Regions from separate parts of the Methylomonas sp. 2BW1-5-20 genome, predicted to be linked through region 3. Evidence: riboswitches for the same ligand, from Rfam matches in the RefSeq annotation. Region 3 holds a riboswitch; each other region holds the start of a gene.

Region 1 (8,008 bases), 1.9 Mb from region 3:
CGCAGGGATCGCCCTTGCATTGCGTGGTCAACGCGGGCGCACTGAAGTACATGATCACGGGCGATTTATAGCTCATGATAGTACCGAAGGAGCCTTGATTACCCCAAGCATAAGAATAGTAAAACACGCCCGAGGCATTGGAATATTCCCGGTCATGTACCAAGCCCAAGGTATGCCCGATTTCATGGGTATAGGTATTAATGGCGCAGTAATAGCCTTTTTGTGCATCCTTCGAGCTGCCGTCGCCGATGGTGCCGTAGCCCAGCCATTTATTAGCAGCTGAACCGTTCGCAAACTCAAGGTAGGTCGTACCGCAAGAGCCATGGGTTTGCGCATACAACGGCCTGAACAAAAACACCAGATCCGCCCCGTACTGAACCCGTTTTGCCGCTACCCCGGCAAATACGGTTCTATCGTTGGCCAAGTCATCCAACGCTTGGGAGTTACTGACGCTTTCACTGTAGTTGGTGGGCTCGGTGTACACCACGCGTAAGGTCATATTGATGCCGGAATCCTTGTAAGCTTGATTGCTGGCAGTGGTCAACAACGCGATGCGTTGCTTCGCATAATCCGCCGATTGACCGACCGTGGTATACAGCATCATCACATCCACTACCGGGCCAGTCGATGTACCACCGCCCCCGGCATTGTTGCCGGAGTCGATGCCGCCCGCTTTTGCCGTGTTCAAAGCGGCTAGGGCTTGATCGTAGTTGGTCTTCGCGGTTTGCGCCGCCGCCGTTTTCTGATCCAAAGTAGCTTTGGTGGCATTGATAGTGGCTTGTAACGCGCCGGTGTTGCTCTTGGAACCGGCAAGCGCCGCGTTGTAATTGGCGGTTGCAGCAGCTAAATCGGTGACTGCGTTGTTGAAGCGGGTTGTCGCCGAAGCCAACGCGGCGGAGGCCGCATCGAAACCGGCAATGGCGGTACTATTTGCAACCGCCGCGGAATTGTAGTTGGCGATCGCTTTATTTAACGCGGTTTGCAAGGCTACGGCCGCATTGACCGCCGCAGTGTAAGCTGTGTTGGCGCTGTTTGCGGTCGATGCCGATTTATTGTACGCACTGCTTGCGGCCGTATAAGCACTGCTTGCAGTTTTATAGGCAGTCGATGACGCTTGATAATTGGCATTAGCCGTTTGCGCATTTGCCGCCGCCGCGTTGTAGTTGTCGGTCGCTGCCGCCAGGGCGGCATTGGCGTTATTCAGCGTCGCGACCGCGGCGTCGTATTTGGCTTCGGCGTCGCTTGCCGCCGTATTGGCTTTAGCGACAGCTGCGCTGGCAGTCGTTTTCGCATTCGCTGTTTTGGCGTTAGAGTACTGGGAGTTGGCAGTGGCTTGTGCCGTGTGCGCCACATTTAACGCATTCTGCGCTTTGCTCACTGCTGCGTTGGCCGTTGTTACTGCCGACTGGGCCTTTGTTTTCGCGCTAGTGGCAGCCTTTAATGCGTTGGCTGCCTCTGTCTTGGCACTTTGATCCGCTTGCATTTTTGCGTTGGCGGCAGTTTTCGCGGCTAAGGCATCGTTCATCAGGGATTGCGCGGCAGCCTTTTCGGCGATTGCTTTATCCAGCGCGGTTTTCAGATTCGTTAGGGCGTTATTTTTGGTGTCATAGGCCAGCTGAGCGCTATTTTTAGCGTTCGTCGTAGTTGTTAAAGATGCTGCTGCCTTGTTTCTGGCGGCAGTAGCAGCAGTTAGTGCCACCGCTGCGCTATTTTTAGTGGTGGTGGCTTCTGCCAGGGCTTTGGCGGCAGTATTTTTTCCCGCCGTTGCCGCAGCCAGTGTCGATGCCAAATTCGCGGCGGCATTCAATTGCGTCGTGTATTGGGCAAGCAAGTCGGTATATTTCGTGACTTCAGCGTTAGCGGCATCCAGTGCTTTTTTCGCTGCATCTGCAGCTGCCTGTAGTTGATCGATTTCGGTTTGCGTCGCATTTATGCTCTCCGCGTTCAGCGCAATCTGATTAGATATCGCATCCGGCGGCGTAATTTGGTCATTGTCAAAACCGGCATGTTGCAGCTTCGCGGTATCGACTAGATATGTGCTGTTGTTGCTGGATTCTATGTTGTAGGTGCCGTCAGGCGTGGTCATCATGCCCATGGTGCCGGCCGCGCCTTGAGATAAATACACCCGGTAACCTTCACCTTCGTTTTGCAGATAGCCGACCCAGGTTTTGCTCCCGTCTGGCTCGGCGACCGTATGGTCGTGCGCGACATCGAATTGCCCCATCGGTAAATCCAAGGTGACGGACGATCCGTCATCGATCTTCATCATTTTATCGACGGGCAGGTCGATCGCCGTTACCGAACCAGCTGGGAAGTCTTTATATTTGGGGGGCAGCGGCTGCGTTTTTGCGTTAATGACTATCACGTCATCGGTGTTTGCGGTCAAGGCTTGGGGGGCGGCCGGCGCTCCCGCCGCCGCATTGCTCCTGCCGATGACGATCACGGTTTTAATCTGATCGCCTACGTTGATAATTGAATAGTTGTAGCCCGCCAGCAAGGACTTGACTGCGGTATTCCAGTTGTCGGCGGCAAGCGACTGCTGTACAAGGTCTCTGCTCAAGTCAGTGTTGATTTTAAAGCTAATGCCGGAACGTTGCGCCACCTGTGCTAGTGTTTCCGCCAGTTGGCTGCCTCTGGCGGCGTGATACACCGCCACGGGTTGTACTTTTAATAGATCGCCTTTGACGTGAACCTCTGCATACGCGGTGGCGGAAAGAACGAGGGCGATAGCCGCAGCCCATACAGCATTTTTTACGGCATTATGCGTTTTCATTTCGGTCACCTTATTGGATTAAAATTACTGAGCAATCCAACCGATCCAACTCAGTAAAGTTTTGTTTGATAAAGACTCTAAAATAGCGTTTCAAAACAGTCATTTTCGTGACTATGCCGCCGCTAGTTTTTCCCTGTCTGAAGCCAAGTGGTGCCCCGTTTTTTTACAGCACACCCTATGCCAGCAAGGCTAAGCTGTTTGGCAAGAAATTACCGTGATCAAACAAGGTTTTTCAGCGATTAGCGGTGTCTATCCGCTATAAATTACAATATTTGTGAATTCCGTTTGGTCTTTAACTAAATGTCATGATTTCTTTAGTCTTTAGTCTTTAGCGGTGACCAACTATTCACTAATTATGCCCATGGCAATAGGTCTCCTGCGGCAACCGCTGGGGATGTATGTTTGCGTTACACCAACAAATTATTACTCTCCGACTGCTCCGGGAAGCTCTCGGGTAATAGGTATTTGGTTCGAAAGTACTGCTCTAGCCAAATACGCGTGTCGGTGTGACGATGCGGGGAAGCATCGCTAATGTGGAGCAAACGTTGGCGAACTACGTGCTGCGGCAATAGCAGCAATTCTACGTCGCTCATAGCCACAAACTTTTCCGGCCCGGCGGTGCGGCGGTTTAAAATTTCGAATAGTTGGTGTTTTTTCAGCCCCAATTCGGCATTTATTTCGTCACTGAATTCCAAAAACAGCGGTAGCAGTTCGCAACCGGTAAAACTTTCGTCCAGCAGGTGATGCAGGCGGTTTAAAAGATGACGGACGGCAAAACGATATAACTCGGATTCGCGGACGAACAGCCGTGCCGCGGCAATACGAACGGCATCGCGATCCGCATTGCTAAGGCGGATGGAGACGATGTTTTTTTTGTCGTCTAGACTCGACTCTTTAGCTTTCAATGGATGATCCTTGTCACTGACCTTCTGATTATCCGGTAACAGTAAATCACTCATGTTACAGTTTTATAACAATGGTCGAGTTTTATGGGTGTTTTCGTGCGGCAGGACGGATTTCGACCTTAGCTAACAAGCTTAGGCGACTCGGCCGGATGGCTGCGCAAGCTGGCTAAAATCCTATTTTCGGGTATGCCGGAATAGTCGCTAAGCGTGTCGGAGCTATTTGTCCCCGCCCGTCGTTGTCATATAACAGTTATCAAGCTTTCTGCGCCATTACTCGTTTGATGCCACATGTCTGATCGGCGTACAGGCGGGGCAGGTGACTTGCAGCAATTCTCCGCTATGACGATGCCGTAATGGTCTAGCGCGGCCGTCGAGTTGATTCATATCCTGGTATAGCTGATTTTCCCGGCCGATCACTTCCCGCTCGTGTTCGAACGGATACAAAGTCTGGCTCATGCCGCCGGTGTCGATAAAGTGTTCGGCATCCAACAGCATCAATTTAGCGTGCAGTAACTCATGCAACAAGGCGTCGGCCGGGGAGATGCCGCAGGCCGGGGTACTGTCGCAGCCCGGATCGTTTAGCAATTGCGCGCCCAATCGGGTATCGAAATAGATGGTAGCGCTATCCACGCCAAATTGATTGCCCCAGGCTTCGGTCTGCCAAGTCCCGGCTTGATATTTCAGGCTTAATTTTTGTCCGCGAAGCTCGTTAATCAAACTGATGATTTGCGGATAGTGCGAGTAATACGCCGCGATTTCGCTTAAATCGGCGGAAATGGTTTTCGGGTCGGCGGAGTTGGCTTGATAGCTATTTTGCAAGAAGCTTGTAATAGCGTCGGCCGCGGCGCTATCGCCGGGTAAACCGGTCTGCTTTGCCGTGTATGCGGCAAGTACCTCGGCGGCGGTCGGCGGTTGGATTCGCCGCAGACGGATGACCGGGCTGCCTTGTTCATCCAATGCCATGTTGGTCTGCAACTGATTACCTGGCTTGATGAGTTGGCCAGCGACCGCTTGTAACGGCTGAGCACTGTACAACTCGTCCGCTGTTACCGTGCGCGTCGTCGCCAGCATGCCTACGCAAAAACTCAAGACCAAACCGACGTTGCGCCGCCGGTTGTTGGCGGGCGCCATATCTCGGCTGCGGCTGTCTTCCTTTAAATACAGGCCGTGGCGCCGGGCAATGTCCTGCAATTCGATAAATGCAGCCGGACCGGTTTTACCTAAATTTGCCCTGCAAACCAAGGCCGGTTTGCCGTCGATGATGCAGGGATGCAGAAAATGATGTGCCGGGTACTTGAGATACCAGTCCTGCAAGGCTTTGGCCAATCCGGCCGTGTCGATAGCGTGTGCTTGTTCCGTGTAGGCCTGGTCAAGAAGCTTTCGAGAGTCTTCCATGTTTAATGTCCTTGGGGTGCTGGCTGTATGGCGAGATGTTGCTTAAACCAAAACTTTAGCAGTCCGAGCTGCAGTCCGGCAAGGCTTGAACTTAGAGGCAAGGTGCTACGCGGCCGCTACGGTCCGTCTCTTCTTATCGTCCGCAAAGGCCAGTAATTCCGCAGAGTATCGGCTTCCTTCAGACATTTTCATTTATTGGCCGCGCCGGCTGGGTGTTAGTCGAGGTAATACATTTCACGAAATTGTCATAGTCGTGTAACCGAAACCGTCGATTTGGTTTGGAATAATTCGCCGCAATTGAGGGTGGCTGGATACGGATTGGCTGCCTCGTAGTTGGAGCAAAAAGGAGCAGGGACGGCATGCAAAAGGAGTGGGCGATGGAAGAGGTTAGGGAGTAGGTAGTGGCAACAAACAAAATGGTAGCGGGGAGAGCGGCACCGTCTTGGTGTTAGATAGTTAGGAAGCGTGTAAAAGCCAAACTTGTCGCGAGGCAAGGACGGAAAGCCAACGGGCCTTGGAGAAAGGCGGCTGGGTTGTCACCTTGTGTTAATCAATTTTTTAAACATAAGGATAAACAAATGAAATTTACGAAAACTTTGGTAGCGGCAGCTCTGTTGGTCGGTGCTTCTGGCGCGCAGGCGTCTGTGCAATTGTCAACCGATGCATTTAAAGGTGGTTCAGAGTTTATCTTGACTTTGTGGGACCAAGCAGGTGCCAAATCCTATACTTTAGATTTGGGCTTGACTGTTGCGGCATTCAAAGCCGACGTAACCGCACCACACTCTTGGACTATTTCCAGCAGTACTGATGCAAATTTCGCTTCAGTTTTATCTAATGCGGATTTTGCAGGTCTTCAGTACAGTGTAGTCGGCGGTCAACAAAAAGCTTCATCTGCAGCGGAATATCCTACTGTCGGATACGGTTTGTACACCACGCTCAATTCGCAAAATACTCAAGCCGATTTACAAGGTAGATACGGAACTGCAAACATGACCAACTTGAATGGTTCTCTGCAGAAATTATCTACCTATTTGGGTGTGGTTAATACAGCTCAAGGTGGTGTGGTTGATGTGGCTCAAAACCTGAGCGATTTTCAGACATCCGATAAACCTGCATATGCTGGCAAAAACTGGAGCGGCAACATCGGAGGAAGTATGGGGGGCGTCGCTAGCAACCTGGATCTAGTTGGTACAGCAATGCATTTTGAGTATGTCGGCGGAAGCACAGCTTCTAAGCCCGTGTATACCGAATATGACAATGTCTGGAACTTTACGCTGAACACCGTTGGTGGTGTTACCACAGGTACGCTGACTTATGATGCGATCCCAGCTGCAGTGCCACTTCCTGCCACCGCCTGGATGTTCCTGTCCGGTGTAATGGGCTTGTTGTCATTCAAACGTCGTAAAAGCGCTGTTTAATCAAACCGTGCGCCGCACCGGCCTAGGCCGGTGCGGTCAATCTGCGATCAATTCTTTTAAGGACCTTAAAAATGAAAGTTAAAGCATTATCCGCAGCGATTGCTGTGTTGTCTCTCGGCGGTTTTTCACAAAGCTCTTTCGCTCTTGCGCCCAGCGCGACCATCAACCTGGAACTGAATATTTCCGGTGCCACAGCTCAAGATAACAATCTGGAAAGCTTGGTCAAAAACAATGTTTGTCAAGCAGGTACTTTTGATAAGTATCAGTACACCACGGTGACAACCGATTACACCGCTTTCACCTGTACTGTTAACAGAACTAAGGTTACAGGCTTGTCCGGTACTGGTGCCGTTAATGTATTGATCCGTAAGCGCTCCAATGGAGGATCGTCACAAGGTGTGGTGCCGTTGCTGAGCAACTTACCTATTTCTCAGCTGGCTATTATCGCGAGCGGCACTGGTGCTTGTACGTCCGCGGGCACCAATCTGTACAATTGCCCAACGTTGACCACCAAGACCTCTGACTTGGGAATTTCCGATGTTAACCCTGAGTTGTTCGTAGGTGTTAATACCGAAACCGACAATGGTTTTACTGCTGTTGATCCTGCGCAGGTTAAATCTAAACTGACTGTCACACCAGCTGCTGCCCTAGTATTCGGTGTGCCGGTTTCTTACAATTTGTATAAAGCCTTGCAAATCGCTCAAGGTCTGACCGCTGGTGGCGCTTGTACTGCAACTGTTGCTAACCCTAATGCGGATTATACCGAAGCTTGCTTGCCAAGCTTGACTAAGTCGCAAATCTCCGGTTTGGTATCCGGCAACATTTCGACCTGGGATCAGTTCACATTGTTCGATTCCTCGACAAGCAGTTATGTGCCGTTAACCAGCTTCCCTGGCGTTACCGCGCCCGATGATAATCTGGTGCATTTTTGCAAACGTATCGGCGGTTCCGGCACCGGTGCGCAGCAATATGCCAAATTCCTGAATACCCCATGTACTGAAAATGGATTGCCAGTTGCTTCTAATGCTGATACCGGTCCACAGGTAACCGATTTGTCAGGTTCCGGTGATATGGAAAAGTGTTTGGATGACTTCAGCAAAGGTACTCAAACCGCTAAAAACTACAAAAGCCCAACTTCAGTATTTTTCGATCCTAGTCAGCCAAACGATAATTATCTGATCGTTAACCAAGGTGCTGCTAAATCTTGGGCTTTCGGTCAGCAGTCGCTGGAGAAAAACCTGCCGGTTGCCAGCAACGGCAACAAATTGGCGTTTGACTACCGCTTCATCAAAATCGACGGCTACGCACCAACCTTGGCCAACGTGTTTGCCGGTAAATATATCGATTTCGCCGAGTCAACCTGGCAATATCCAAAAACAGGTCTGAGCAACGACAAGAAAACCCTGGCGACTTACCTGATCAAAAATGCCGCTACTCCGGCAGTATTAGGTGCGTTTGACGTGGCCAAAGCCAACCAAACATTCGGTGTTTCCGGTTATTTGGCCGTTGCGCCTAAC
Region 2 (8,008 bases), 1.6 Mb from region 3:
GACACGACTGTCGTAGCTGGCGGATGCCAGTGCTTGATCGACGAAGCTGAGGCTTAGCGCCAGCGCGATACCGGCGTTTTGTGGTTTAAAGATCGATGTTTTCATACTGGTTTCCAAAGGTTGAATTCAATGAATAAGCTGCCGGCCGCTTACTGTGCCGGCGTCAAGAACGGAGTTATCGGCGCTTGGGCCCCGGCGGCGCCGACTGCCGGCAGTATCAACACTTCGTCCCTGGCTAAGTCCGTCGCCAGAGGGTTGCCGGCTTCGACTTGCAAGGCATTACCGACATGGCCATGAGCAATCGTCAGTTGCGGATGGTCGAACGGCGCTTTTTGGTAACGCACCCGTTCGTCGGTCAGCGCATTCAAGAAATTGATCAGATCGGCGGTGTTTTGCGGGGCGACCAAATTGGTGGCGATGGGACCGATGGCCGCATGCAATTCGGGACTGGAGAAATTGCCGTGTCTGGCGTAAAACTCGATGACTTGCGTCAAGCTGGCCATGCCGCCGTTGTGCATGTAAGGCCCGGTCAATTCAACGTTGCGCAAGGTCGGCACCTTAAATGCCGCGTTGGTTGCGATGGCCATCTTGCTGCCGTTGCGGTTGGCCTGGGCGGCCGCGATAGTCGGGCTATAAGCCGTATTCGGATTGTTATTGCGGCAATTTTGATTGCGCGCCACCCCTTCCCTGCTGCCGTCCGCCTGAATGCCGTCGTTGGGCAGAAAAATATTGCTGATCGGCACAGTTAGATTGACCGCCAGCGGTATTAAAAAATCGCAGCTGCGCACGTTGTCCACCGGCAAATCGAAGACCCCGGCGCTATTGCCGGCAAGATATTCGGTGTATTGGGCCACGAACGATAGTGGCTGACCGAAAGGATCGGCGCCGCCCAAACCAGGATCGGCATCCGGTTTGGTGACGCCCACGTTGCTATAACCCAAATCCATCAAGCGCGGCAGGTTCTGGCTGGTATTGTCGCGGGTTACCGGATTGACATATCGGGAGATGCCGGCGCTGGCCGCGATATTATTCGGGCCAAAGGCATTCGGGCCGTAGGCGATTGGCGTGGCCGGCGGTCCGAAAGTAGCGCCCGCCGTCGGCGTTACCAGCGCGGCGTTGGTGGCTACCGCCGCCAAGGACAGCGTCGGTCCGGCATGGCACAACGAGCAGTTATTGTTCACGAACAGACTAACGCCGCGCTTCAGCGACGCGACCAATGCCGGATCGGATACATTGGACCAGGTTGGAATCATCGCTGCATCCAATGGACTCAAATCCAGCGGTGAATGGTCGGAAACCAAGGTCGATTCGTACAACTGAATGGCCAAACCGAAGAACAGCGAAAAGTTGGCTTCCATCTGGTTATAGGCGCTACCGCCGCCGGCCGGAGCGCCGAATTTACCGACACCGCTATAAGACCAGTACTGGTTATTGAAGGCTTGGGTAATCAGGTTTTTGTAGGTGGTTTTCAGGCCCGGTTTCAGCTCGCTGCCGCTACTGGCGCTTAAGGCTCCCAACACGCTGTCTTGCGGATGCACTTGCTGTGTTTGTAGCGGTTGGCGGTTAAGTAGTTTGCGGCCGATGTCCGGCCAGGTACGGGCATGGCAGCCCATTTCGATGTCATTGAAAATCGGCGGCGCCACGGCTTGCGAAGCCAGCGACGAGTTGATCAGGTTAAGGCGTTGTTTGACCACGGTCTTGGCGTTGAGCTTGACCCAAACACCGGCTTCGGGATCGCGCGGTCCCCAGGGACTGCTGCCGTTGAAACTGTTATTGGCGCGGCCGTCCCAAAAATTGCGGTGGTTGAACACTGCGTTGATGACAGTCGGCGTGTTGCGCGGCTCGACTTTGCGGGTGCCGACGTGACCGACGTTGAATACCTCGCTGGCACTACGCTGACATTGGTCGTTGGCACCGCTGAATGGCGAGCTGCCGGTGAATTCGCCGCCGAAGGTGCCGGCGGAGCTGACCACATCGTCGGTGTTATACATCAACGTGCTGCTGTCGGTGACGTTGCTGAAACGTTGCAGCGGAAAATCCTCAGCCACCAAGGTGTGGTTGGGGCCGCCGTTGCCGGACGGCAATGCATCGAAGGTCTGGCCGGTTGGTAGCACCGAATTTTGTCCGGGATTGATCTGGTTCTTGAGACGGCCATCGGCGCCGGCGCTGAAATGGCAGGAGGCGCAGGCCTGACCGTCCGAACCGACACTTTGGTCCCAGAACAAGGCCTTGCCCAAGGTAATCGCCGCATTTTTATCGACGACGATAGGGCTGGCGCCATCCAGCAAACCAGGTACCGGCGGTACCGGTACCCCACGCAGGGACACTGGCAGCGGACCGGCTGCTTGCAGGGTCATTGCAGCAGACAGCAGAGCGCTGCCGCAAAGCATTCGATACATTGCATGCATAGGAAATTCTCGTGACTGATTTTTTACAAGTTTTCGGGTCCGCTCAGCCAAGCCGGACGCAAACCACGGAGGAGCGGCCTGCAGCCGGCGACAGCCAAACCAACGGTTTAAGCGACCAACACGCGTTTACGCGAACTGAATGCAAGGCCCACCAAGCCGGTCAACATCATCCAGACCGCAGCCGGCAGTGGTACCGCGTTGACGACCGTCAGGCTGGACAAATTGGACATATAGCGTCCACCTTTCAGATCGGACGGCACCACGGTGCGAAACACACCACTATTGCCCAAACCAGTGCCGAGTCCATCAGCCCAAGCGACCAAATCGCCTTGATTGCCATAGGCCGCCATGATTTCTTCCATGGAATAGACCGCTGTGTAGTTGTCGCTACCGGTTGCGATGACGTAGGAGGTTTTCAAGATGTTGGAATCGGTGGAGATGCCGGCAGCCACCAGCAAATCCCACATCGATACCCCGGTAAAGCCGGTCGTCGCGTTAACCACCAGTGAGCTACCGTCCGGTTTGGTGAATACGGTGGTTGGCGTCAACGAACCAGGCAGATTAGCCGTCGAATAGCTGCCAGGATTGCTAACCGCGCCGCCGACCGTGAATGAGCTGGAAATACCGCCAGCTCCGGCTCCTTGCCAGGCCACATGACCGACGTTCAAGCTACTCAAACCGTAGACGCTGGAACCGTCGGCGGCGATGACGCTTGGGGCCACCAGTGTGCCATTGCTGTCGCTGTAGGCGATGATGTCGTTGGCGACGCCAAAGCCGCTGCCGAGCAGGTTGCCCATGGCGTAAACCGTGCTGCCGCTGCTGCCGTTGGCCAGCACATAATCGCGCAGGATGTCGTTTTTCGCGTTGGAATCCTTGGCTACATATGAACTGATATAGCTGTATAACGAGACACCGGTATATGTATCGCTGCCGACGGTGACAGTTTTGACGGCACTGCCGTGACTGGCGGCGTAAGTTTGCAGATCGGCAATACCGAAATTGGTGGGGCTGCCGGCATTCAAAAAGCCGCTCAGCCTGACACTGGCATCGGCCGTTGCCGATAAGGACAATAAAAACGCCGACGCGATGACCACCGCGCGAATGTTGGATTTGCTGTTTTGCATAATGTTCTACCTTAAGATTGATATTGAGAGCCCTTGCGGGCGGTTAAATTGCGGCCGGGGGCCGCGGTTACTTGCCTGGTCCCACGCTAAACTTTCCGCGCACGGCAATTGCCAAAGGAGGCCAAGGCATAAATAGGGTTAACTTCCAACCTGGTATCGACAATTCACTTCGAATCTCGGCAATAACCAAGGCAGCAAGCAGCGATACGCTATTAGTGAGATGTAAAAATCCGTGCACGAAAAACTCCTGGCCCTAGGGCGGTCAAAATCAGCGATAAATTGTTTAAACACTTTGCCCCGCGCGGCACTCCGTGTTCAGAGGCAATCCGGCTAACTCTGGCGAGTTCCGTGATTTTCCGGCCCGGCCTTACGACCGGTGTGGCATGAACTGTTTTTGCGCGCCATCCGCCCAAACCCAAATGGGAAAAACGGCCTTGATTGAGACGGCGCAAAAAAGGTGGTGTCGATATAGCCAGCCTGGCGGCATCGACACCGGCGTTCCGTGCGGGACATCGGACCGGTGCATCCCTTGCAAGCGCCATCCCGGCTACTTGTCGCAGCGCTTGCCTGCACTACGAATTTCCTGGATTTGTTACCTTGGCGCCTCCGTTTGCCAAGCCACATTCCTTGTGGATTTGCCGTTCGCTGCCGCAAGTTGGGGGATTAGCGGACATCGATTGGTAAAATCATTCGTTAAGTTAATCCGCGAATTTCGGGGTCTAGTCCCTCCCCGGTTTTTGCAGCACCAGCCCGTACATGGACGCGAAGGCGTTCGGCTGCTGTTCCTCGAATCGGGCCCAGTTGGCGAGGTCGGTGCCGCCGGGATCTTGCGGAAAACCGGCTTGATACAGCGCCTGCAAAGGCATGGTCAGGCCGCGCATGGTGACGAAGCGCAGTCCCAGTTCGGCCAACTGTTGTTCGATTTGCGGCAGGCTGTAGCGATGTTCGTTGACGTGAAACACCAGATCGCGAAACATGCTGAGGTTGTAAAAATCCCGCCATTGCAGCAACGGTTTCAGTTCTTCGTGTTCGCCATTCAAGATTGCTTGGCGGAATTGCCGCATCCGCGCCGGCGTCGGCTGCCAGTTGTTTTCGGCGATCAGCCGCCGGGCGCGAACCACGGTTTGCCGCGCCGCTTCGCTGTACAAGCTCACCAACATGATGCCGTCGGGCTTTAGCAAGCCGGTTAAAATCCGCCAGCCCGCCAACGGGTTCTCCAAATGGTGTAAGACACCGCTGGCGGTGATCAGATCGAAGCGTTCTTTAAAGCCGTCCAGTTGGGTAATATCGGCCTGCTTAAAGTCGATGGCGTCGGCCAACCCCAGTTGCTTTGCCATGCGCCGGGCATAGGCCAGACTGGCCCGGCTGAGGTCTATAGCCAAATAGCGGCCCGTCTGGATTTGCCGGACCAGGGAAATGGGTTCCAACCCGGTGCCGCAGCCGGCGCTTAGTACATTCACCGGGCCATCGAATTCCCTCGGCAGATGCAGGCCGGGAGCGAAACCGGTCAGCCAGCGTCCGGCGCTCAAGCGCTGATGGGCAATAGGGTCGCGTTGCCAGCGCGGAAACGGGTTTTCTTCGTATTGCCGGCGTACTTGTTCGGAAAGCTCGCTGCCGATGCCGGTAAGACTTTCAATATCCGCGGCCAGGATGCGTTCCGCCAAACAGGCTTGCCATTCCTTTACCAAGGGCTGTAAATACGGTTTCCAAACGACGGAGGCTTGAGTGAACAAGGCACGGCAATCGGACAAGTCCAAGCCGGAGCGGTACAGCGAGTGATAGGCTAACGCTGGCTGCCATGCCGGCTCGGAAGGCAAACTCAGGCCGATATCCAACTGCCGCCGCAACAGCCCGACAATGGCGGTTTCCTGTTCGTCTTCGGCTATCGCATATTCGGTCAGCCAACTGTAGCGGGCCAGTGCGCCGATGAACTCCCACTCCACCTTGCCCGGCCGGGCAATTTCAGCTGCCTTAGCCGGTACGGCGTAAGTCAACAATAGTGCCTTGCGCAAGCGGCGCAGCACCGTTTCGAATGCCGGCAACGGAATCAAACTGCCGCGCAACAGCAGTAAAAACAACGGCATTTGCATCATCGCCCGCAACCGGCCCTGACGTAAGGCACTGACGGCTTGCTTATCGTCGCCGGATAATAAAAGCTCGAACGCCTGACGAAAAACCGAGTCCTTCAATAGCGACCGGGCGATTTCCAACGCATATTCGGAGACATCGCTCTGCGCCATCACACTACGCAATGCGCGCCGAAATTCGGCGGAATCGGGCAAATGCGCATCGCCGGCTTTGAGTAACAGCAAAAAGTTGCCGCGCGCTTCCACATCGTTGGGCAAGGTCAGCAGCAGTTGAGTCTGGTAGGCCAGAGCCTCGCCGACATCGCCATTCCGGTACAAGGCGAAGGCAAAATTCGCCAATGCCTGCCGGTAATGGGGCCATAGCCTGACTTTACGTGAGCCGTTGCCGACAACCGACCGCAACAGCGCGGCCGCCCGGCCGTAATGGTGTTGCCGCATCGCCTGCATGCTTTCGCCTAGCAGTCGGCTCCAAACCGGAAATTGCGGATTCTGGCTCATCGCTACATCCACTGCCTTAGTCGCCGGGATTGGCGCAAGAGCTCGTCCGCGCCGGGTTGTAGTCGAAGAACATCCCGACCTTAAAGCTTTCCGCCATATGCTCGGCGCGGGCAATGGCGCGCTCAGCGGCTTCCGCCGGCAATACTTCCCTGGCCGTTTGCCTGAAGTGTGCAAGCCAAATGTCGAAATGTTCGATCTGCAATGGCAGGCGGGTGTGGATGGGGTAAGGACTACCTTGATAGCGGTCGGTGTTTAGCAGCGTCCGCGACCAAAAGTTTTCGACCACACGGTGGTGATCGTCCCAATCGTGGATGGCACCGTCGAAGATGGCTTTTAGCCTGTCGTCGGCCGCCGCGTTTTCATAGAATCGGCGCACCAGTTCGGCGATTTGTTGTTCCGTAACCTCAGTGTTTTCGGTATTCATCGCGACCTCTTGGTAACAACTGATTTGCGTGATCGGCTGTAACCGATATCAAGGAGTGCCGCGCCGCAACCGGGAACATCGGGATTGCAGCGCGGGGGAGACGAAAGTGGGCCGCCGATGGCAAAGACAGTCTTATGTTGAGCATCGGGAAATCGGTTGATAGCAATTTCTCGACGTTCAAAACATCTTGTCGTTTCCGGAATGGAGCGCATGACGATAGCCCTGATCTTGGTTTGGCCGAAACTTAGACGGAGAGACGGCCCGGCGCGCCGGCGCGTTTCGAGAAGCCCAAAACGGACAGGAAGGCGCTCAGAAATAACCAGACCGCTCCCGGCAACGGCACGGCGGCGGGACCGGCTTCGGCACTAATGAAGATTTGCGGATGAGCACCGGGTTTGGTGAGTTGGTTGATCAGATAAACGACTTGGTTATCCGCCGCATAGCCGTGGAAGGAGAGGTAGTCACCTGCGAGGATGTCATTTACCAAACCGGTCGCCAGACTCAGGTCCCAAAAGCGCGGGGCACAGGCTTGGGAGACGCAATCGGTAGTACCATTGGCATTGCCGGTCGGATAATAGAAAGTTCCCGTTGACTGTTGACCGGCAAACAGATTGCTGTAGACGCCGCCGTTGCCGTAAACCGAATTCCAGGTCAGGTTGGAATTGCTCAACCCGGTCACTCCGGCAGTCGCCGGATTGAACCAGCTATCGTTGCTGAAATAGGAAACGCCGAAGTAACCGGCATGCGGCACGTTGAACTGGTTGTTGTTGGCCGGCACGCCTTGGATGTCGAAGTTGGTATACCACTTGAGTTGCACATCGGTGACGTGCCAGTTGCCCGCGCCGTATTGCGAATCAAACCCGGATTTGATCGAAGCCGTGTTGTAGGCCACCAGGTTTTCCATGGTACGCACCTCGCTGATGCCTTGCTGCGGATCCGCTACCGGAGCGGAGATCATCATCGCGCCGTAGCTGGACATGTTCGAATTGGCCTGCAGCGAGTAGCTGGTCAGAAAGGTGTCCGAGACCGCTTCCACGCTCAGAGTAGTCGCAGCGGCCAAACCGGTTTGGGTGCTTAGCACCGCACCGATGGCCAAAACCAATGCGGGCTGCTTGAATTGATGTTTGTTCATTAATAATCCTTTAAGGTTGGAAAAGTGGCTGGGAATACAAAAAACGCGATCTTTTGATTTAAATTCGCTCTCTCCTGCTTTTAGTCCTACACCGCCCGATTGACAGGCGAGGCATGGGTTTTGGGCCGACTCGTCCGTCCTGGATTTGTCGGCACCAAAGCATCCCTGCCGATCACCTTTCTGGTGTATCCGCAATGACCGAATCCCGGCGATTGCTTGCAGCACTTACCTGTGCCGCATTGGCCGACCATGGCTTTTTACCCTAGCAAAGCCATTTGCCAGGCGTCTTCCATCGACTGAAAACGTGGGTTGGAGCAGATGGTCTTAACTCGAAG
Region 3 (8,008 bases):
TATCGCTGATCGCTACCGACGCATCGCCTTCGTTTTTATATAAGGCACTGACAATCTCATCGGCATTGGCCGGCTTGGTCAGATAATGAATCGCACCCAATTTGATAGCTTCTACTGCGGTAGCAATACTGGCGAAGCCGGTCAGCATCACAATTTGGGTATTGTCATCCAGGGAAATCAATTTCTTGACCATTTCCAGACCGGAGTCAAAACCAATCCGCAAATCGATCACCGCGTATTCAGGCTCGGTTTGCTCCGCCAACTTCATTGCCGTATCCACATCATTGGCGACAGTCACTTGAAAATTGCGCTTTTCCAGCGCCGGCTTCAACACCGAACAGAAGGTGACGTCATCATCAACCAGCAATAAATTGGGCTTATCCGTAGGTAATTGGTTCATGCGTACTCTCCTTAGCTAATAGCGGCAAACTGATCTCAACACAGGCGCCACCCGACTCTAAATTACTGAACTGTATTTTACCGCCGAGCCGCTTGATAGTGGTATAGGTCAAGAACAAGCCAACGCCCATACCCTGCTTATTGCTTTTGACCGGTTGATGCCCGGCAAACTCGATAAATTCCGCAGGCAAGCCTGGCCCAAAATCCCTGATTTTCAAGTTTAAAGTGTCCTCGTTCCATTCCACATGAAACTCGATACCGGCATCAATCGGCGACGCCTCGGCAGCGTTATTCAGAATATTGATAATGGAGTGCGTCACAGTACGCTCCGCAATCACGCGCGCGTCCATATCCACATCCGGCGATATAAATAACTTGAGCCGGGTAGCAGCCTTATGCGTTCGCCATTGCCCTAGCACCTCGTCGATATACTCGCTCACCAGCATCACTTTGCCGGATTCCGCCCGCATCTCGCCTGCCGAGGCGGACATCACGGACAAAGCCTGTTTGCAGCGATCGATCTGCTGCTGCACAATCACCAGCTTCTGATGCAGATCGGGATAACGATGTTCCGACAGTTCTTCCGCCATTTCATGCGTCAATATCGCAATCGTACCCAGCGGCGTCCCCATATCGTGCGCGGCGCTAGCGGCCAAGGTACCCAATGACACCACCCGTTCGTCGCGTAATGCACTCTCACGCGCATCAGCTAAATTGCGCTCCCGCTCTTTCAGCGTTTTGGAGAGTTCGACCACGAAAAAAGCCACCAAGCCGGCGCTAAATACAAAACCAAACCACATACCAAATACATGCAAATTGAAATAGCGCCGGTCGTTCATCAAGTGCATTTGCAGCGTCATTTCCGGCGTCATCTCAGCCATTGCCGGATGCGCAATATGCGGCTCCACAGCCGGCAAGGGTACGTTGTAGGCGATCAGTACCGTGTACACACAGGACGTAATGATCACCATATTCCAGGCATAGGCCTGCGGCAACATGATGGCGGTCACGATTAAAGGCAGCAAAAACACCCAAATGATCGGGTTGGAGGCACCACCCGTCAGATACAGCAAATAAGCCAGTGCCAGCACATCCATACAGATTTGCGAAAAGATCTCGTGCTCGGTGACCTCTTCCGGCGTTCTCAGCCGCAACCAAGTGTATAGATTAAGAATCGAAACCGCAAAAATCGCCAGCCATAGCTGATTTTGCGGCAAGTTAATACCTAAACCATTCACCGCGATAAACACCGCGACGGTTACGGCAAACAGCATCAAATTCCTGAGAATGTATAACCAGCGCAGGTTTTCCCGAATGGATATTTCGGCTTTAGGCAGGATATGTGAAAGCATAAATGTTGAACGGATTGAGCTAGGGGTATGGAGCGCATATTAACCCGGTTTGCCCGATGCACTAACAGACAAACCGTATCAAACCTCGAATGGCAAACAGTTTTAAACTCACAAAATCATGGATAAACACGCTACAAATTGACCGGAGTCCGCGACTCAGCTCAAACAAGATTTACCGTGCGTCACACCGTGAAATAACGAATCAAACCGCAAAGTGGGCTATACCCTCTACAGTTATACTTCTGACCCGGCGAACTCAGGCTCTGGCCAAACTCCAACCGCCGTTTTTATCGACCCATCGCATGCTCAACCAATACCAAAAAGTCATAGGCAGCATCATTGCAAACCATTCCCAATCATCAATCAAAAATAGCTTGGCAACCCAAGCGTTATTCTCAAAATAAAGCCCCCAGGGTACGCAATAAAAAGTAAAAACAATACTGCTCCAGATCAACAATAACGCTCCCCGGCGAGTTTCGATACTGGATAAGGCCAAAAACACCCATAACGGTGTTTTATCGGTTTTTTGCATGAATATCTCCTAGTTAATTTCCGTTCTATCCCGGCTTGCCACAAAATAGCAACAAATCGCAGCAAAATAAAGGCCAATACACACTTGCTTCCAAAAGCCGCAGACAGTGCAGCCAACTCCAACTGCGAAATCATGCCGAATCGAATTCTTACGCACCACCAAACACGAAACTCAAACCGACTCAAAAACTTTCAGTCGCACTTTACTAAAAACAGTACTTGCCGAGGCACACACAGAGAAACGCACAAACAAGGCAAATGCCGTATTTATGTAGTTATTTAACATAGTTTTATTTTTAACCTCCTTAGACATAGCGGTGAAACGGGATATACCGGGCGCAATCATACTGGCTTAAATATTGCTTTTAAACAAAGGCTCACATCGTCTCCTTATCAGAAGCGGGAAGAAGCTCAGACCTAAAGCTAGGCCAGCCTTCGCATTCTGAACAAACCCAGATACCGATTGAGCATGCCTTGGCAGTACAACCACCGGGCAAACTGCGAGAGAGATCAAGCTTGCAGCGTTCGACAACCAGGGGGCGTGCCAACCAGGAAGGCAGAAATGTATTCAATTTTTCTTAAGTTCTTTTAGGAGTAAACATGATCGATCAAACACCAAACACCCGCCCCATCAAGACTAAAAACAGCTTAACGGCGAAACTAAGCCTAGGTATCGCACTTGCTGTGTTAGGCGCCGGCCAACAAGCTTTCGCGCATGTGGAATATTACGACCTCAATCAAGGTGCACAAATCGGCGATTTGACGACTGCCGGCAAGGCAGCATCTAAAATTCAATACGGCGCAACACCCGCGGCAGTATTGGCATTGGGCGGATCAAGCCTGACAGCTGCCCAGCGTGCCGCCAACGGCATCGGCGGCGCCATCAGCGCGACCAGCGACCGCCCTTTAAATAATCCAAACCTTTGGAACGCGACCAACCAATCCTATACCGGCGTCGGCAGCTTTACCAATGTAAATTACACCTCCGCCGCCAGCTCGGCGACCGTTGACGTGAACGATGTCACCGACTACGGTTGGGGTAATGGCACCAACCCCACACTGGGCGACAGCCACAAAGTTGACTTCTTCAACTTCCGTCTGGACCAAACCTCGAAGGTCACCATTAAATGGAACGTGGACTCGGACGGAACCTATATTGACTCTGCCTTCAGCCTATATAGCGGCGTACTGAATTACCAGGGACACGACGATGCCAACGAAAAACTTAATCCGGTTGTCGTGCCTGGCGGCAAAAGACAGGATGCGCTCGATTCGCAAACAGCGCCAGTCGATTCCCAAGGCATAGCCTCGTCATACCGCAATACCCTGAGCAACACTCAAAGTTATGTCGGCCAGTTCAATGCCTTGGCCAACTGGGGTCAATCCAACGTTTCCGGCGACTGGGGTAACATCGCGTTCTTAAAAGCCGTCAACGGAAATGCTGCGTCAGCAGCGGGATTTAGCAGCAACGCCGCCGATACCTTAGAAACTTTGGTCATCACTCTGACAGCCGGCAACTACACTATTGCTGCTTCAGGCGCACTGAACGCGCTTGCCAACGCCTCTTTGGGCACACTGGGCTCGGTCGATTCATTCGGCTTAACCAACCTGCATGGTCACTTGCAGTTTTCCGCCGTTGCCACAGCCGCAGCCGTACCGGTTCCTGGCGCTGTATGGCTGTTCGGCAGCGCGATGTTAGGCTTCTTGGGCTTAAACCGCCGCAAAACAAGCGTCGCCGCCTAAGCTTTTTGCGATTTCAGCCGGCGGCGCAATGCCGACCGGTTTTTAGTTACGGACCACCAGGAGCAAGGATGCTCCTTCCTTCCCATTCCTAGCGCGACTATTTAACGCTAGTCGACTCAAGATCCTCACCGACTTTCCGAATAATACCAAATCGGCTGACGCAGCCACGCCAACCGCCAACCTCATAGCTATTTTGCAAAACTCCATGCACGAGCGATGGTCGCCATTTTGAAACTCGCCGCAAAATCAGGGGTAATGCCACAATCAAAATGCCATATAACACAGTTTAATTATTTAAAAACCAATAGCGAATACCCAAGCCAATAAAAACAATGCCTTACCGTTATGGCATGCGCATTGCTCAATGATAAGACACCCGCTTGACATGCGCCAGGACTTGGTAAAGAACCCTAGGTCGCACAGGACGCGAATTACAAGCTATGTCGGGGCGTAGACTGGCTTAACTGAACATTATTTAAGAGGTGATTAATGCTAAACAAATTTCTTTCCAAACGCAGCAGCGCCTTGGCGCTCTCTGTAAAGGCCTTGGGCGCCGCGGCATTGATTGCCGTAGCTGCGCCGGCGGCGGCGCATGTCGATTATGTGGATCTTAGCGATCCTTTCTTGTCCCCTGGCGGCGTCAATGGCGGCACCTTCAGCAACTACGGCTGGTATGACGGTACGACTCAAACTTTAGGTGATACGCATCAATTGGCTCAAGGCCAGTTTTTTAAATTCCACTTGACCCAGGATTCAAAAATAACGATTAACTTCAGCGACGACGGCAACACCGGCTTGCTAAACCCATCGTTCAGCCTGTACGCCGGATTGCTACCCGATGAGGCGCATGATGACGCCACTACCGATCCGTTAAACCCTAACCACTTCGTCGCCACACCAACACCTCACACGGTATACGATGCGTCGCCGGTGGATAACGGTGTGACCACGGACGCCGCCGGTCATGTCTCACCCTTCCGCGACACAGCCAATATTCACAATTTCAAAGGGCAATTCGATGCCCTGCACGATTGGAGTATGGCGAATGAAGAAGGCGCATGGGCAGTCATCCTATACCAAACTCACGTAGCCACTACTGGCGGCGCCAACATTGCCACCTTAAGCAATTACTTTCTGCGCGCCGGCGATTACACCATCGCCGCGGCGGGTAACGTGAATTGCGGTAGCAACGTAAGCTGCCCGAACACCAATTTGCCCGGCACCATTTCCTTGAGTGTCACTGCGGTTCCGCTACCGGCTTCCGCTTGGCTGTTCGTTAGCGCCATAAGCGGTTTTTGGCTCAATCGCCGTAACAAAGCGACTTACCAAGCCGCTTGACACAGTTTAGTTAACGGAATTTGGATAGAACAGGACGTTCAACCAAGGACGGTACTATCGCCACATCCACCGCGAGGTGGAGTCGGAAAGCCACGGATGCTGAGCTGGGAGAGACTCAGGATGGCCGGGTTGCAAACGACTGGCTTCCCATTAAGACGGTAACTTAATCGGGAACCTAATCATGACAACATATAAAAATGTAAAAAGGAAAGAAGTTATGAAATCTTTTGCTCTAAAAGCATCTATGTTAGGAATCCTGGGCGGTATGGCACTGGTTTCCGGATCGGCAATGGCGCACGTCGGTTACGGCAGCGCCTTATATCAAGGCGCAGGCACATACGACCCACTCACCGGCACCACTGCAGTCAGCAGCGCTTACGGCGCGGCCAGCAACTTCACCGCAACCGCATCCAGCAACGGCGGTTATCTGGCTGGCTTGAATCCTGATAGCCTGGGCAACACCCACGACGTCCGCTTCCGTTACTTCATCCTGAACAGCGACTCTCTCGTAAGTTTCACCATTAACGGCTTGAGTAACAGCAACGGCGCCAGCACTTTGAACCCAGGGTTTTCTTTGTACAAAGGCGTTGTTCCAGGAGCTTCACATGACGGCGTGGGCGATGTGGCTTCGGTAGCTACCGATCCGGATACTGCGGCTTATTTGGCAACTGCCAAAGATTTCGCTTCCTGGTCCCCATTTGCCGGCGTCAACGGTTTGCGCGGCGGCGCGGCCGCAGGCACACCTAGCAATCCGACCGGGCTGTGGGGCGTATTCGATACCAACGGCAATATCACCACCGGTAATAACGGCACCACCGGCGCGACCGACACTCATGGCCCCAACTACCTGGGCGGTTTGGATACACCTAAAGTGGCCACCATCGTATACACAGGAATTTCCGGTGCCGACGCAGCAACCGGCTCTAGCTTCACCAACTCTTCCGGCGGCACTACTGCAATCCTGGGTGCGGATGGCTTAGTTGACAACAAAGTCAGTTGGTCAGGCCAACTGGCGGCAGGCATTTACACCTTGGCGATTGGCGGCGCGAACGGGGCTGATTACGCTCAGCTTTACAGCGATATTTTCGCTGGCGGCGCCACTGCAGGCAGTTCATTTGCTGCCGCTTATACAGCTGACCGTTTAGCCCGTAGTTTGAGCATCACCGGCTTCCAAGTTACTGCGGTGCCACTGCCTGGCGCAGCGTGGATGTTTGTATCCGCGATGATCGGCTTCCTGGGCTTGAACCGTCGTAAAAGCCACGCTTAATTACCCTTGTTACTGCCTAAACACTGCGTTTTTCGGCAAATAAACCTTGGGAGGAAGCGTTAAAAAAATGGATAAGCAAGATGCAATAACTCACTTGCTTATCCAGATTCAAGGAGCAGGCTTAGGCCTGCTTTCTTTGTATTCGGCAATTTCAGTTCAAATCTCGGCGCCCGACATTCGGCGAACACAACGCAAAACGCTGCTATTTGAAGTGCAATGACTGCAAGCAACCTTAACGAAACTTCTGAGTTCACCAATAGCCCAAATAGGGCGGGACGGCGAACAGTGCAACAGCAACGGACAAAAATCACTAGCGCCAAAATTTTGATGATTAGGCATTGAGATCCTTGATGTTAAAATCAGCCGATTACCCCGTTAATATTGTAAGCCGATGAAATACCTAAACACCTTTGCCGGACTGATATTGCTAGCCAGCCCCGTATGCCATGCAATACAGGAAGGACAAGCCGTACCAAACTGTCCCGCCGTATTGGAAAACCAGCAAGCACTGGATTTTTCGGCCTATAAAGGCAAAGTGATACTGATAGATTTTTGGGCGACTTGGTGCGGACCTTGCCAAAAGTCCATGCCTTTTTTAAACACCCTGCGCAACCAGCATCAAAACGAAAATTTTGAGGTGATTGCGATCAATGTCGACGAAGACAGCGATACTGCACGTCAATTTCTGCAAGCCCATCCCGTGGATTACAAAATGGCCTTTGATGCCAAAGGCGAATGCCCGAGCACTTTTGGGGTACAAGCCATGCCTTCCTCGTTTTTTATCGACAAAACCGGCAAGGTTCGCAACATTCACCTGGGCTATCGCGACGGCGACCAGACCCATATTCGCGAACAAATCACCAGCTTGCTCGCCGAGTAGCCTACATGCGTATCGGTCTTTTAGCGCTAAAACTGCTGGTGTTAGCCGGCACCTTAAGCTGTCAGGGATGCACCAGCGTATCGCCTTGGGAAAGGGGCAATCTGGCCAAAGAAGAGATGGCGCTGGATCCTAACCCCAAATTAAATCATCTGCGCGATCACATTTTTACCAGCAGGGAAGCCTCCCAAGGTGGCTTGACAGGTAGCGGGGGGGGTTGTGGCTGTAATTAAGCCTGAAAAGCATGCTGCTTTAGCCGCTCTAACGTCCGCCGCCCTTAGCCTGCCTGGGTTGAACGCCATCGCGGCGGTGCCTGTCACCAAAGCCGAAGGCAGCGTGGAGTATGGACACTATCAAGAAAGTAACAACCGGATGCGGGTGGATATTTACCATGCCGATGGTATCGTGCCGCTGACCGATCGTTTGGAGTTGAATTTCAGCTTGGACAGGGATACCTATACCGGTGCCTCGCCAGCTTATAGCGTCCCGGAAATCATGACC

What was found. Region 3 has a riboswitch for cyclic di-GMP ahead of ACH50O_RS13885 (hypothetical protein). Riboswitches for the same ligand answer to the same signal wherever they lie in the genome.
Region 1: it holds a riboswitch for cyclic di-GMP, as region 3 does, so the genes downstream of both, ACH50O_RS05135 (hypothetical protein) here and ACH50O_RS13885 (hypothetical protein) in region 3, are expected to answer to the same signal.
Region 2: it holds a riboswitch for cyclic di-GMP, as region 3 does, so the genes downstream of both, ACH50O_RS21345 (VPLPA-CTERM sorting domain-containing protein) here and ACH50O_RS13885 (hypothetical protein) in region 3, are expected to answer to the same signal.

The regions. Positions count from the first base shown of each region.
Region 1 covers NZ_CP184127.1:1,115,124-1,123,131, forward strand. Annotated here, with positions in the region: gene ACH50O_RS05120 (reprolysin-like metallopeptidase) at 1-2,773, opposite strand, end outside; gene ACH50O_RS05125 (hypothetical protein) at 3,181-3,732, opposite strand; gene ACH50O_RS05130 (hypothetical protein) at 3,949-5,073, opposite strand; cyclic di-GMP riboswitch class I at 5,537-5,614, shown strand; gene ACH50O_RS05135 (hypothetical protein) at 5,652-6,491, shown strand; gene ACH50O_RS05140 (hypothetical protein) at 6,563-8,008, shown strand, end outside.
Region 2 covers NZ_CP184127.1:4,641,156-4,649,163, reverse strand. Annotated here, with positions in the region: gene ACH50O_RS21355 (VPLPA-CTERM sorting domain-containing protein) at 1-105, opposite strand, end outside; gene ACH50O_RS21350 (cytochrome c peroxidase) at 150-2,408, opposite strand; gene ACH50O_RS21345 (VPLPA-CTERM sorting domain-containing protein) at 2,516-3,532, opposite strand; cyclic di-GMP riboswitch class I at 3,850-3,925, opposite strand; gene ACH50O_RS21340 (methyltransferase) at 4,252-6,117, opposite strand; gene ACH50O_RS21335 (group III truncated hemoglobin) at 6,134-6,541, opposite strand; gene ACH50O_RS21330 (hypothetical protein) at 6,786-7,673, opposite strand.
Region 3 covers NZ_CP184127.1:3,031,760-3,039,767, forward strand. Annotated here, with positions in the region: gene ACH50O_RS13860 (response regulator transcription factor) at 1-400, opposite strand, end outside; gene ACH50O_RS13865 (ATP-binding protein) at 378-1,751, opposite strand; gene ACH50O_RS13870 (hypothetical protein) at 2,008-2,283, opposite strand; gene ACH50O_RS13875 (hypothetical protein) at 2,883-4,025, shown strand; gene ACH50O_RS13880 (hypothetical protein) at 4,515-5,363, shown strand; cyclic di-GMP riboswitch class I at 5,413-5,500, shown strand; gene ACH50O_RS13885 (hypothetical protein) at 5,581-6,630, shown strand; gene ACH50O_RS13890 (TlpA family protein disulfide reductase) at 7,022-7,510, shown strand; gene ACH50O_RS13895 (DUF4266 domain-containing protein) at 7,516-7,740, shown strand; gene ACH50O_RS13900 (DUF3570 domain-containing protein) at 7,727-8,008, shown strand, end outside.